4 regions of the Shewanella inventionis genome follow, and region 1 is predicted to be linked to each of the others. Evidence: predicted binding sites of a transcription regulator. Region 1 holds the regulator's gene; each other region holds the start of a gene.
The links. Region 1 encodes LexA, which represses DNA repair genes until DNA is damaged. Its sites were predicted from a motif close to TACTGTATNNNNATACAGTA; they were not measured.
Positions count from the first base shown of each region.

Region 2: the regulator LexA is predicted to act here: its motif matches at 1,028-1,047, upstream of umuD (translesion error-prone DNA polymerase V autoproteolytic subunit).
Region 3: the regulator LexA is predicted to act here: its motif matches at 1,252-1,271, upstream of dinG (ATP-dependent DNA helicase DinG).
Region 4: the regulator LexA is predicted to act here: its motif matches at 1,188-1,207, upstream of recN (DNA repair protein RecN).

Region 1 is NZ_CP082926.1:118,720-120,929, forward strand. Features, by position in the region: gene plsB (glycerol-3-phosphate 1-O-acyltransferase PlsB) at 1-286, opposite strand, end outside; gene lexA (transcriptional repressor LexA) at 551-1,165, shown strand; gene K8B83_RS00585 (cell division inhibitor SulA) at 1,162-1,668, shown strand; gene coxB (cytochrome c oxidase subunit II) at 2,062-2,210, shown strand, end outside.
Region 2 is NZ_CP082926.1:1,698,067-1,700,276, reverse strand. Features, by position in the region: gene K8B83_RS07715 (3'-5' exonuclease) at 1-433, opposite strand, end outside; gene umuD (translesion error-prone DNA polymerase V autoproteolytic subunit) at 1,074-1,523, shown strand; gene umuC (translesion error-prone DNA polymerase V subunit UmuC) at 1,531-2,210, shown strand, end outside.
Region 3 is NZ_CP082926.1:3,644,657-3,646,866, forward strand. Features, by position in the region: gene K8B83_RS16255 (DNA polymerase II) at 1-1,153, opposite strand, end outside; gene dinG (ATP-dependent DNA helicase DinG) at 1,302-2,210, shown strand, end outside.
Region 4 is NZ_CP082926.1:1,845,755-1,847,964, reverse strand. Features, by position in the region: gene K8B83_RS08355 (AEC family transporter) at 141-1,109, shown strand; gene recN (DNA repair protein RecN) at 1,237-2,210, shown strand, end outside.

The DNA of each region.
Region 1 (2,210 bases):
CGCGTTTGCCAAAAAGAGGTTTACGTCCCTCAAGGCAAACAATACGCGGTACTTTTAATCCATCGACGATTAAAGGCTCATATGGGCTAGGCATACCAAAGCCTTCGGTGATTTCGCTTAAAGCCGCAGCATCACTAATTGACTCTGTTTTCATGACATAAACCAGTGGCTTAGTCGGGTCTAAATTAAGATCATCAAATGGGTCATGCGGCACAACAATGGTATGCACCATCCATTTTTGCACCCATTTTAATGTCCGTAAAAATATTGAATTTGGTTTTGACATGGTTAATTTCGCAATATAAGCCACTGTAATATTGCTGCATAGGATACCAGAAACCACCCTTGTTACACTATCTGGCTGTTTTATCTTTACTTTGTGAACTATCGCCAATGACAGTTCTCAAATAATAAAACCAATAAAACACTTACAAAACATATGGATAACAGCATAACTGCTAGCAAAGAATAAAAAACAGTTGGTTAATACTTGCGCGAACAAAAACACTGTATATAATGACAGTCACTGTATAAAAAGACAGGAATCATCATGAGACCGTTAACGCCACGCCAAGCAGAAATTTTAGACCTAATTAAAAACAATATCGCCGAAACCGGTATGCCACCGACTCGCGCTGAAATTGCCAACCGTCTTGGGTTTAAAAGTGCAAATGCTGCCGAAGAGCATTTAAAAGCATTAGCCAAAAAAGGCTTTATCGAGATCATGCCTGGCACTTCTAGGGGGATCAGATTACCCCAAGAAGACGAACAAGAATCTGGCTTACCGCTTATTGGCCAAGTGGCTGCAGGCGAGCCTATTTTAGCGCAAGAACATGTTGAGCAATATTATCAAGTTGACCCAAGCATGTTTAAACCTGCCGCTGATTTTTTATTACGGGTTCGTGGTGACAGTATGAAAGATATTGGCATTTTAGAAGGTGATTTACTGGCCGTACATAAAATGCAGCAAGCACGAAATGGCCAGGTTGTTGTGGCCCGCGTTGAAGACGATGTTACGGTTAAACGTTTCGAGAAAAAAGGCAATGTGGTGTATCTACATGCTGAAAACGAAGCCTATAACCCAATTAAAGTAGACTTAAGTTGCCAAAGCCTAACCATTGAAGGGCTTGCAGTTGGCGTTATCCGTAATGGAGATTGGTTATGAATAAACTAATGGGCACAGCCCCACGCCACCCAGGCTTATGGGTCGATTTAACCGAAGCTGATATGTACGGCAGCCAAACCATTCAAACATTACAAACCGTGACTCAAGGTGAGTCTGAATTGGGTCAGTTGTGCAGCCAATTAGCTAGCTTGAGCCAACAAGGACGCTGGATTGTACTCATTAGTCCACCACACATTGGCTATAAGCATATGCTTGCTAGCGCTGGCGTAAGAATGGACCGTATTTTATTAGTGCACACTAAAGATGAAGTCGAAACCTTATGGGCCATGGAAAAAGCGCTAACCAGTGGCACGTCAAGTGCGGTTATAACCTGGACCAGCTCATTAGATGCCCGTGACAGCCGCCGTTTAGAAATCGTTGCTAAAAGTGCCCGAGCATTAGGAGTTGTAATCGAAGATGTGAATACTCACTCACAAGAAAAGCACCAAATGGTTAATCCTTCGATGACAACAGCTTCAAGTAATTTTTCAGCATTTCATTAACAACGAACCCATAAACACCAAGCCCTGCATTCAATTCAGGGCTTTTTTTTACATTTTTTCAGACGATTAGCGAACAAAGTGATCTTGATCAAAGTTTGATCTACAAGTAATGTTGTTAACAAGGATGAAACATTGTCTATCCTTAATATGACGTGTATTGGCCGACACAATAGCCATCGATGGGAACACGTCAACATAAATTGATTAGTTCAGTCGTAGGTACAGGTGTGGTGTTCAGCTAACAATAAATGCATAGGCTTAAATGTCTACAACCACCAGTGTACTTTGAAGTCATCAAACTTTTTTGGGAATCGAAGAGTTTGCATAGAGCAGAGACTTACTGTGTGACTCTTCTTTGTAATTGCGGTTTGCAATTAGCAGAGGAGAAGTCTTGTGAAGCAAAGGTGGTATTGTTTATTGGTAGTGCTGTTAGCACTCCCGTTAGGGGCAGCAGAAATGCCCCTCAACATGACTCAAGGTGTGACAGATATCAGTGGTAGGGTTTACGACCTCCATATGACTATTTTATATATCTGTTGTGC
Region 2 (2,210 bases), 1.6 Mb from region 1:
ACTGCGCATTGTGTGCAACCACCAGCGGATCATCGGATAACCAACTCGCTACCAGTGAATCATCAATGTGCTGGCCTTGCACCATCTCATCGGTGATACCGGTTAACTCGGTAATCAGATCGGGGATTGGCTTGCCGGGATCTTCATACAAGCTGATCACATCAACAATCGACACAATTCGCTGAGCAGAGGGGCTGTAAAGCACCTTAACCATACCAAGCTCAATAATGGACTCATCATCGGCAGACAGTCCGGTTGTCTCTGTATCGAGCAGCACCATTGGCTGTTCATCACCGACCATAGGAGAAAGTTCAAGTGGCCAGGACTGCGGCTCACGCGTTAATGGAATACGCTCCAGCAATCTAAAATCTTCTGGTCTTTCTGGGATATCCGCGAGGCGCTCTAGCGGAAATGGCGCAGGGGCTCTTGTCATTGATGGTTCCTCTTCAATTCTATTGTTCGCTTTAGGTGATTTCACTGTGCCACAGGTTTTTCTAAATGCACCTTGGATACCTAAGCGTTTTTTTAATCTTTCTACTGGGTGAACCCATGTATGAAGGCTTTGGCTAAGCCTTTCAGAAAGCCTTAGCTAAACCCTTTAGGTAACCCTTACCGATACCCTTTACGTATGGCTTAGCCAACCCCTTTTCAAACGGTTGCAAAAGGCTTGAACTGAGTTCGACTGAGCATTTTAATGGTGCTCCTAACTTCGCTTTAAGCCAGTAAATTCAATACAAAGCAGAATTTTACTAACTGTTTTTAAACCCTTTGCAAAGGGTTCAACAAGCCTTGTCTGACGGTTACTTGACCCATGCGTTAACCAGTAGCAGTAACAGGATCAGTAACAGAAACAAGAGCAGTAGGCAGAAGCAGTATTGTCCAAGCCTTGCAGGCTTTGACGAGGGCGAGCGATCACCCACATCAAGCTTTTCAACACAAAAAATAAATCACCGACAACACAGCGTCTTACTCGAACAACTACAGTTTTACCTACAATTTTACTTGTAGAAATCAGCATAGCATTAGATACTGTATAAACAAACAGTATCAATTGTGATTTTTCGAGGTTCGTCATGAGTGTCTCGCTGATAGGCCGTAGCGGCGCACTTGCCTTCATCAAAGCCAAGCGCCTTCGTATTCCATTGTTTATGGAACGTGTTTCTGCTGGTTTTCCCTCACCAGCGCAGGATTATGTTGAGCAAACGCTCGACCTCAACGAGCTGTGCATTAAGCGACCGGCTGCAACGTTCTTTGTGCGTGTTGAAGGTGATTCAATGATTGATGCCGGGATTCATCCAGATGATATTTTGGTGGTTGATCGCTCTGTCCAAGCAGAACACGGTGACATTGTCATCGCTGGTATCCATGGTGAACTCACGGTAAAGGAGCTTCAACTAAGGCCGTGCGTCATGCTGCTCCCAAGAAACCAGGTGTATGAGCCCATTCATATTCCTGAAGGGACAGAGTTAGAGATATTTGGTGTGGTCACCAATGTGGTGCGAAACATGCGACGCAAGTCGTGACTGTCCCATGCCTGTATTTGCCTTGGTGGACTGCAACAACTTTTACGCCAGTTGTGAGAAGCTGTTTCGTCCAGATTTAAAAAATACGCCGGTTGTGGTGCTGTCCAACAATGACGGCTGCGTGGTTGCACGGTCGCGTGAAGCTAAGTTACTCGGTATTAAAATGGGCGTACCCGTCTTTCAGATCAAATCTGAAATGCAGCGCCATGGCATTTTGGCATTCTCGTCTAACTATGCGCTGTATGCGGATTTAAGCAGTCGAGTGATGCGCACTTTGGAAGAGATGGCACCACGAGTAGAGGTTTACTCCATTGACGAAGCGTTTTTGGACTTAACCGGTATTGAGTCTGCCATATCCCTTTTCGAGTTCGGACAACAAGTGCGAGAGCGCATAGGCCACTGGATTGGGATCACCGTCAGTGTAGGCATTGCACCGACTAAAACACTCGCCAAGCTGGCTAACCATGCCGCCAAAAAATATCCGGCCACTCAGGGGGTTGTAGACCTGACCAATCCAGATCGGCAACGTCGATTGCTCGCATTAGTCCCTGTTGATGATGTTTGGGGCGTTGGTAGACGGCTTTCTAAGCGTTTAAATGCGTTGGGTATCACCACAGCCTTAGATCTCGCCAATGCCTCTCCTAGAGCCATCAGAGACCAGTTCTCGGTGGTTTTAGAGAGAACCGT
Region 3 (2,210 bases), 1.3 Mb from region 1:
GCAAGTGGGGTAAATACAAATGATAAAATGCAGCTATCGAGGCGCCTACACGACCAAACTCTAGTCCAGTTAATTTTGCTCGTTCAATGGCAAAATCAATCAACTGAGTTTTTTCAAAAATGTCCCACACTAAACGACTGTCTGTGATGTTATAAAAAGCTAACGCATTTTTATCGGTATGGAACAATGTTGTAATTTCTTGGCCACGATTTTCCACATGGTCAATTGCCTTACCCTCGTTAAGAAGTTGCCTAGAAACAGACTCCAAAGAGAAACTGTCAAATTGATAAAATGCCGCCTTTAACCAATCAATACCATCTAATACAACTCGTCCAGGCAATGATAAAGTTTCAGGCCTATATTTATCGCTCACTTTCCAGCTTAACTCGGTTCTACCACGGCCAATAAGTAACGGAATTTGATGTAATACGCAGCGTCGATATAGCAAAGCTAAATCAAAGGTGACCACCGCCCAGCCGATAATGATGTCTGGATCATATTGCCCAAACCAAGCGATAAGATGGTGGATAAGATCAACTTCATCTTTTACCCACACAATAAAGTCGTGGCTGTTACTTTGTGGCTCACCAACCATAAACACACGTTGATATTGTTCACCATATAAAGCCACAGAATAAAGCTCACCCTCAAAGCTGCATTCAAAATCTAGCGAAATTACAGATAGTTTCATATCAACATCTGTCGATTTATAAACAGGTTTTCTTGCCCGTTCGATTACCATTAACGGCAAGACATTATCAACATTTGTATTTTGGTAAACGCCAATACATTCAATATCAAGTGCAATAAAGCGCTCAATTAAATAACGCTGCTCAGGTTTTATATCGGTTTCAAACAGCGTAATGCCTAAATCATTGGCGACCCGAGTAAGCCCTTTTAATTGATTATTTGTTTTTAAATACAAGGCACAAACAGGTTCATGAGCAAAACTTGCTAATGAAATGGCCTCCGATTTCAATTTATAATCGAGCCTTTGCGCCAACCTTGAAACATCTTGTTGGCGGCAAAAACAAATAATTTCGCTGTGGTGTATCTCGGCTAAAATTGGACCATTTGCCGTTTTTAAATAATATTGCAGCACCAGCTGCCCATAGCGGTAGATGGCATGACGAGTCAATACAGTGCCCTTCACGCTTACAAAATTAGGCTTTGGTTGATGGCCACTGTATGGCGGTGTTAATTGGGTCGTTAAATCATTCAATTTAATTAATACTTAGTAGCAGGCTAATTCACTGTTATTATGTACAGCATAATTCAGACAACACAGAAATCATACTTCTATGCTACCGGATACGATAAAAAGTCAAATTCGCACTATTTATAAACAAATTGCCGGTGCTATGCCGCAATTTCGATCTCGTCGCGAACAAAACTACATGGTGGCTGAAATATCTAAAACGCTGGCCGGTGAGTATGACAAAGACCGTCGAATTATTGTGGTTGAAGCAGGCACCGGGATTGGTAAATCATTATCATACATTTTAGGAACCATCCCCTTAGCACTTGCAAGTAAAAAGAAAGTTTGTATAGCAACGGCAACAGTTGCTCTGCAAGAACAACTCTTGCATAAAGATTTGCCGTTCTTTTTACAACAGTCTGGAATCGATTTTAAATTTGGCTTAGTAAAAGGCCGCCAACGCTATGTGTGTTTAGCAAAACTTGAAGCCATGCTAGGCACACAAGACAGCTCACAAATGGCCATGTGGCAAACCAAACCCGATCAAAGCCAAATAAATGAACTGCAAAAACTGCATCAAGATTTTCATCAAAAACGCTGGAACGGTGAAATTGACACCCTGCAACAACCTATTCCGGACTTTTTATGGCAACAAATTTGTTGCGACAAACACAGCTGTCATCGTCAAGTATCAGCCCATCACAATTGCCCATTTCATAAAGCGCGTGAAGACGTTGACACGTGGGATGTACTCATTGCCAACCACAACTTGCTCTTTGCAGACTTAGAATTAGGCGGCGGGGTGATTTTGCCTGAACCTGAAGACATGTTTTATGTGATAGACGAAGCTCATCACTTACCCATAGTTGCAAGGGATTTCTCCAGCGCGCAGGCCACATTACGGGGCGCCTGTGACTGGTTAGAAAAAGCATCAAAGACTTGCTCAAAACTGCAAAACCAGCTTAAAACCAATAACATTATTGCCCCGGTGCAAGCCATGCTTGATCACACC
Region 4 (2,210 bases), 1.7 Mb from region 1:
ATTTTATCCCCCGACCAAACTATACTGCCAAGCCACTTATCCGTTTATAAAGTGTTAACTTCAGCCTAAGTCTAATTGCATCGGCACTATTAAAAGCAGTAAAGTGATAACATTATCATTTTGCTAAGGAATTGCGAGGGATGTCGAGTATTCTTACCCCGCTAATCGCTGTTTGCGCCATTATGCTGCTTGGCAGCATCGTTCAAAAATTGAGAGTACTGCCAGCAGATACAGATGTGGTCCTCAATCAATTTGTCTATTACGTGGCTTTTCCTGCCATTTTACTCATCGTTTTGGCAGAAACCCGGATAGAAGATATTGCCCAATGGGGGTTTATTGCCGGGTTTAGCTTAGCCATGATAATTACCTACGCCTTAGTGATTTGCCTGTCTTTATGGCAAGCTCCCAAGCAGCAAGCAATCGCGGCAATGCGCGCACTAAATTCCACCTTTGGCAATACGGCATTTATTGGTATTCCGCTAATGAGCTTGCTTTTTCCAGGCAACAAAATGGCCTTAGTTGCCGCAGCCATTGCCAGTTTATTATCTGTGATTATGTTCGCCTTTGCCTTAGTGTCAATTGAGCTGGCCAGTAGAAGCAAACAATCTAATCAGCCAGCAATATTGATAATGGTAAATGCGTTAGGAAAAAATCCAATAGTGCTCGGCAGCGCCATAGGTATCACATTATCAGCCAGTCAAATTAACCTACCAGATAGCTTTTCGCTTATGTTGCATCAAGTTGGCAACACCTCAAGCCCTTGCGCGCTTTTTGCTATTGGAATGGTTTTGGTCAAAGCATTACGACAACAAACAGGCAGTAATCTATTTACCGCAGGTTTAATAACCGAGCTTAATGTCATTAATCTACTCAAGCTTATTATTCAGCCACTCATCGCCTTTGGTTTACTTACCGCATTGGGTGTTGAAACTCAATGGCTAATCATGGGAGTAATATTGGCATCACTGCCTACCGCGGCAAGCGTTTACTTACTAGCAGACCGCTACCAGGTACACGCAAATGTGAGTGCACAGGCAATTTTATATGGCACCTTAATGACGTTTATCACCTTACCGATAATAGAATCTTTATTGAAAACTTATGCTTAAGTAATGTACACATCAAGAGTAAAAAACCAGCAACGATAATTTTCTGCCAACCACTTTACTGTATAAAAAATCAGTATATACTGTTTATCAATACAGTGGTTTGTGGTGTTATTGACAGGAACTCATTATGCTTTGCCAACTCAGCATTAACAATTTTGCTATCGTACGTTTTTTAGAACTCGACTTTAAAGCCGGTATGACAAGCATCACCGGCGAAACCGGTGCAGGTAAATCGATTGCAATCGATGCTCTGGGGTTATGTTTAGGTAATCGCAGTGACGCCAATACAGTAAGGCCAGGTGCAAGTAAAACCGAAGTCAGTGCTCGCTTCACTTTACATGATGTTCCATTGGCTAAACGTTGGCTTGAAGACAATGACCTAGATGCTGACGACGAATGCATTTTGCGCCGCACAATCAATAATGATGGCCGGTCACGTGCTTATATCAATGGCAATCCCGTACCTGTTACACAGTTAAAAGCCATTGGGCAATTATTAATTGGGATTCATGGCCAACATGCACATCACGCCATGCTGAAAAGTGAGCATCAATTAAGCCTGCTCGACAGCTATGCCAATCATAAATTATTGTTAGACAATGTCAGCGCCAGTTACATGCGATGCAAGCAGGTTGAAAATGAGCTTAAACAACTTGAGCAAGCGCAACATGAACGTATCTCTCGTCAACAGTTGCTGCAATATCAGGTCGAAGAACTTAACGAGTTTAACCTAGGCATAGAAGAATTTGACGAAATAGAACAAGAGCACAAGCGTTTAGCCAATGGCACAGATTTAATAGAGCGATGCCAGGCTGGATTACACTTGCTCACTGAAAGCGATGAAGGCAACATCGAATCACTATTAAACAAAGTCGTCACCATAGCAGAAACTCTTCAAAGTTATGATGAATCACTTACTCCAATTAGCAGCATGCTAAATGAAGCGCTTATTCAAGTGCAAGAAAGCGCCAGTGAAATCGAAAGTTATTTAAGTCGCTTAGAACTCGACCCTGAGCACTTTGCCTTTCTTGAAAAACGCTTATCAACAGCAATGCAACTCGCTCGTAAGCATCATGTGAGCCCAGACAAGCTGGCGTTACA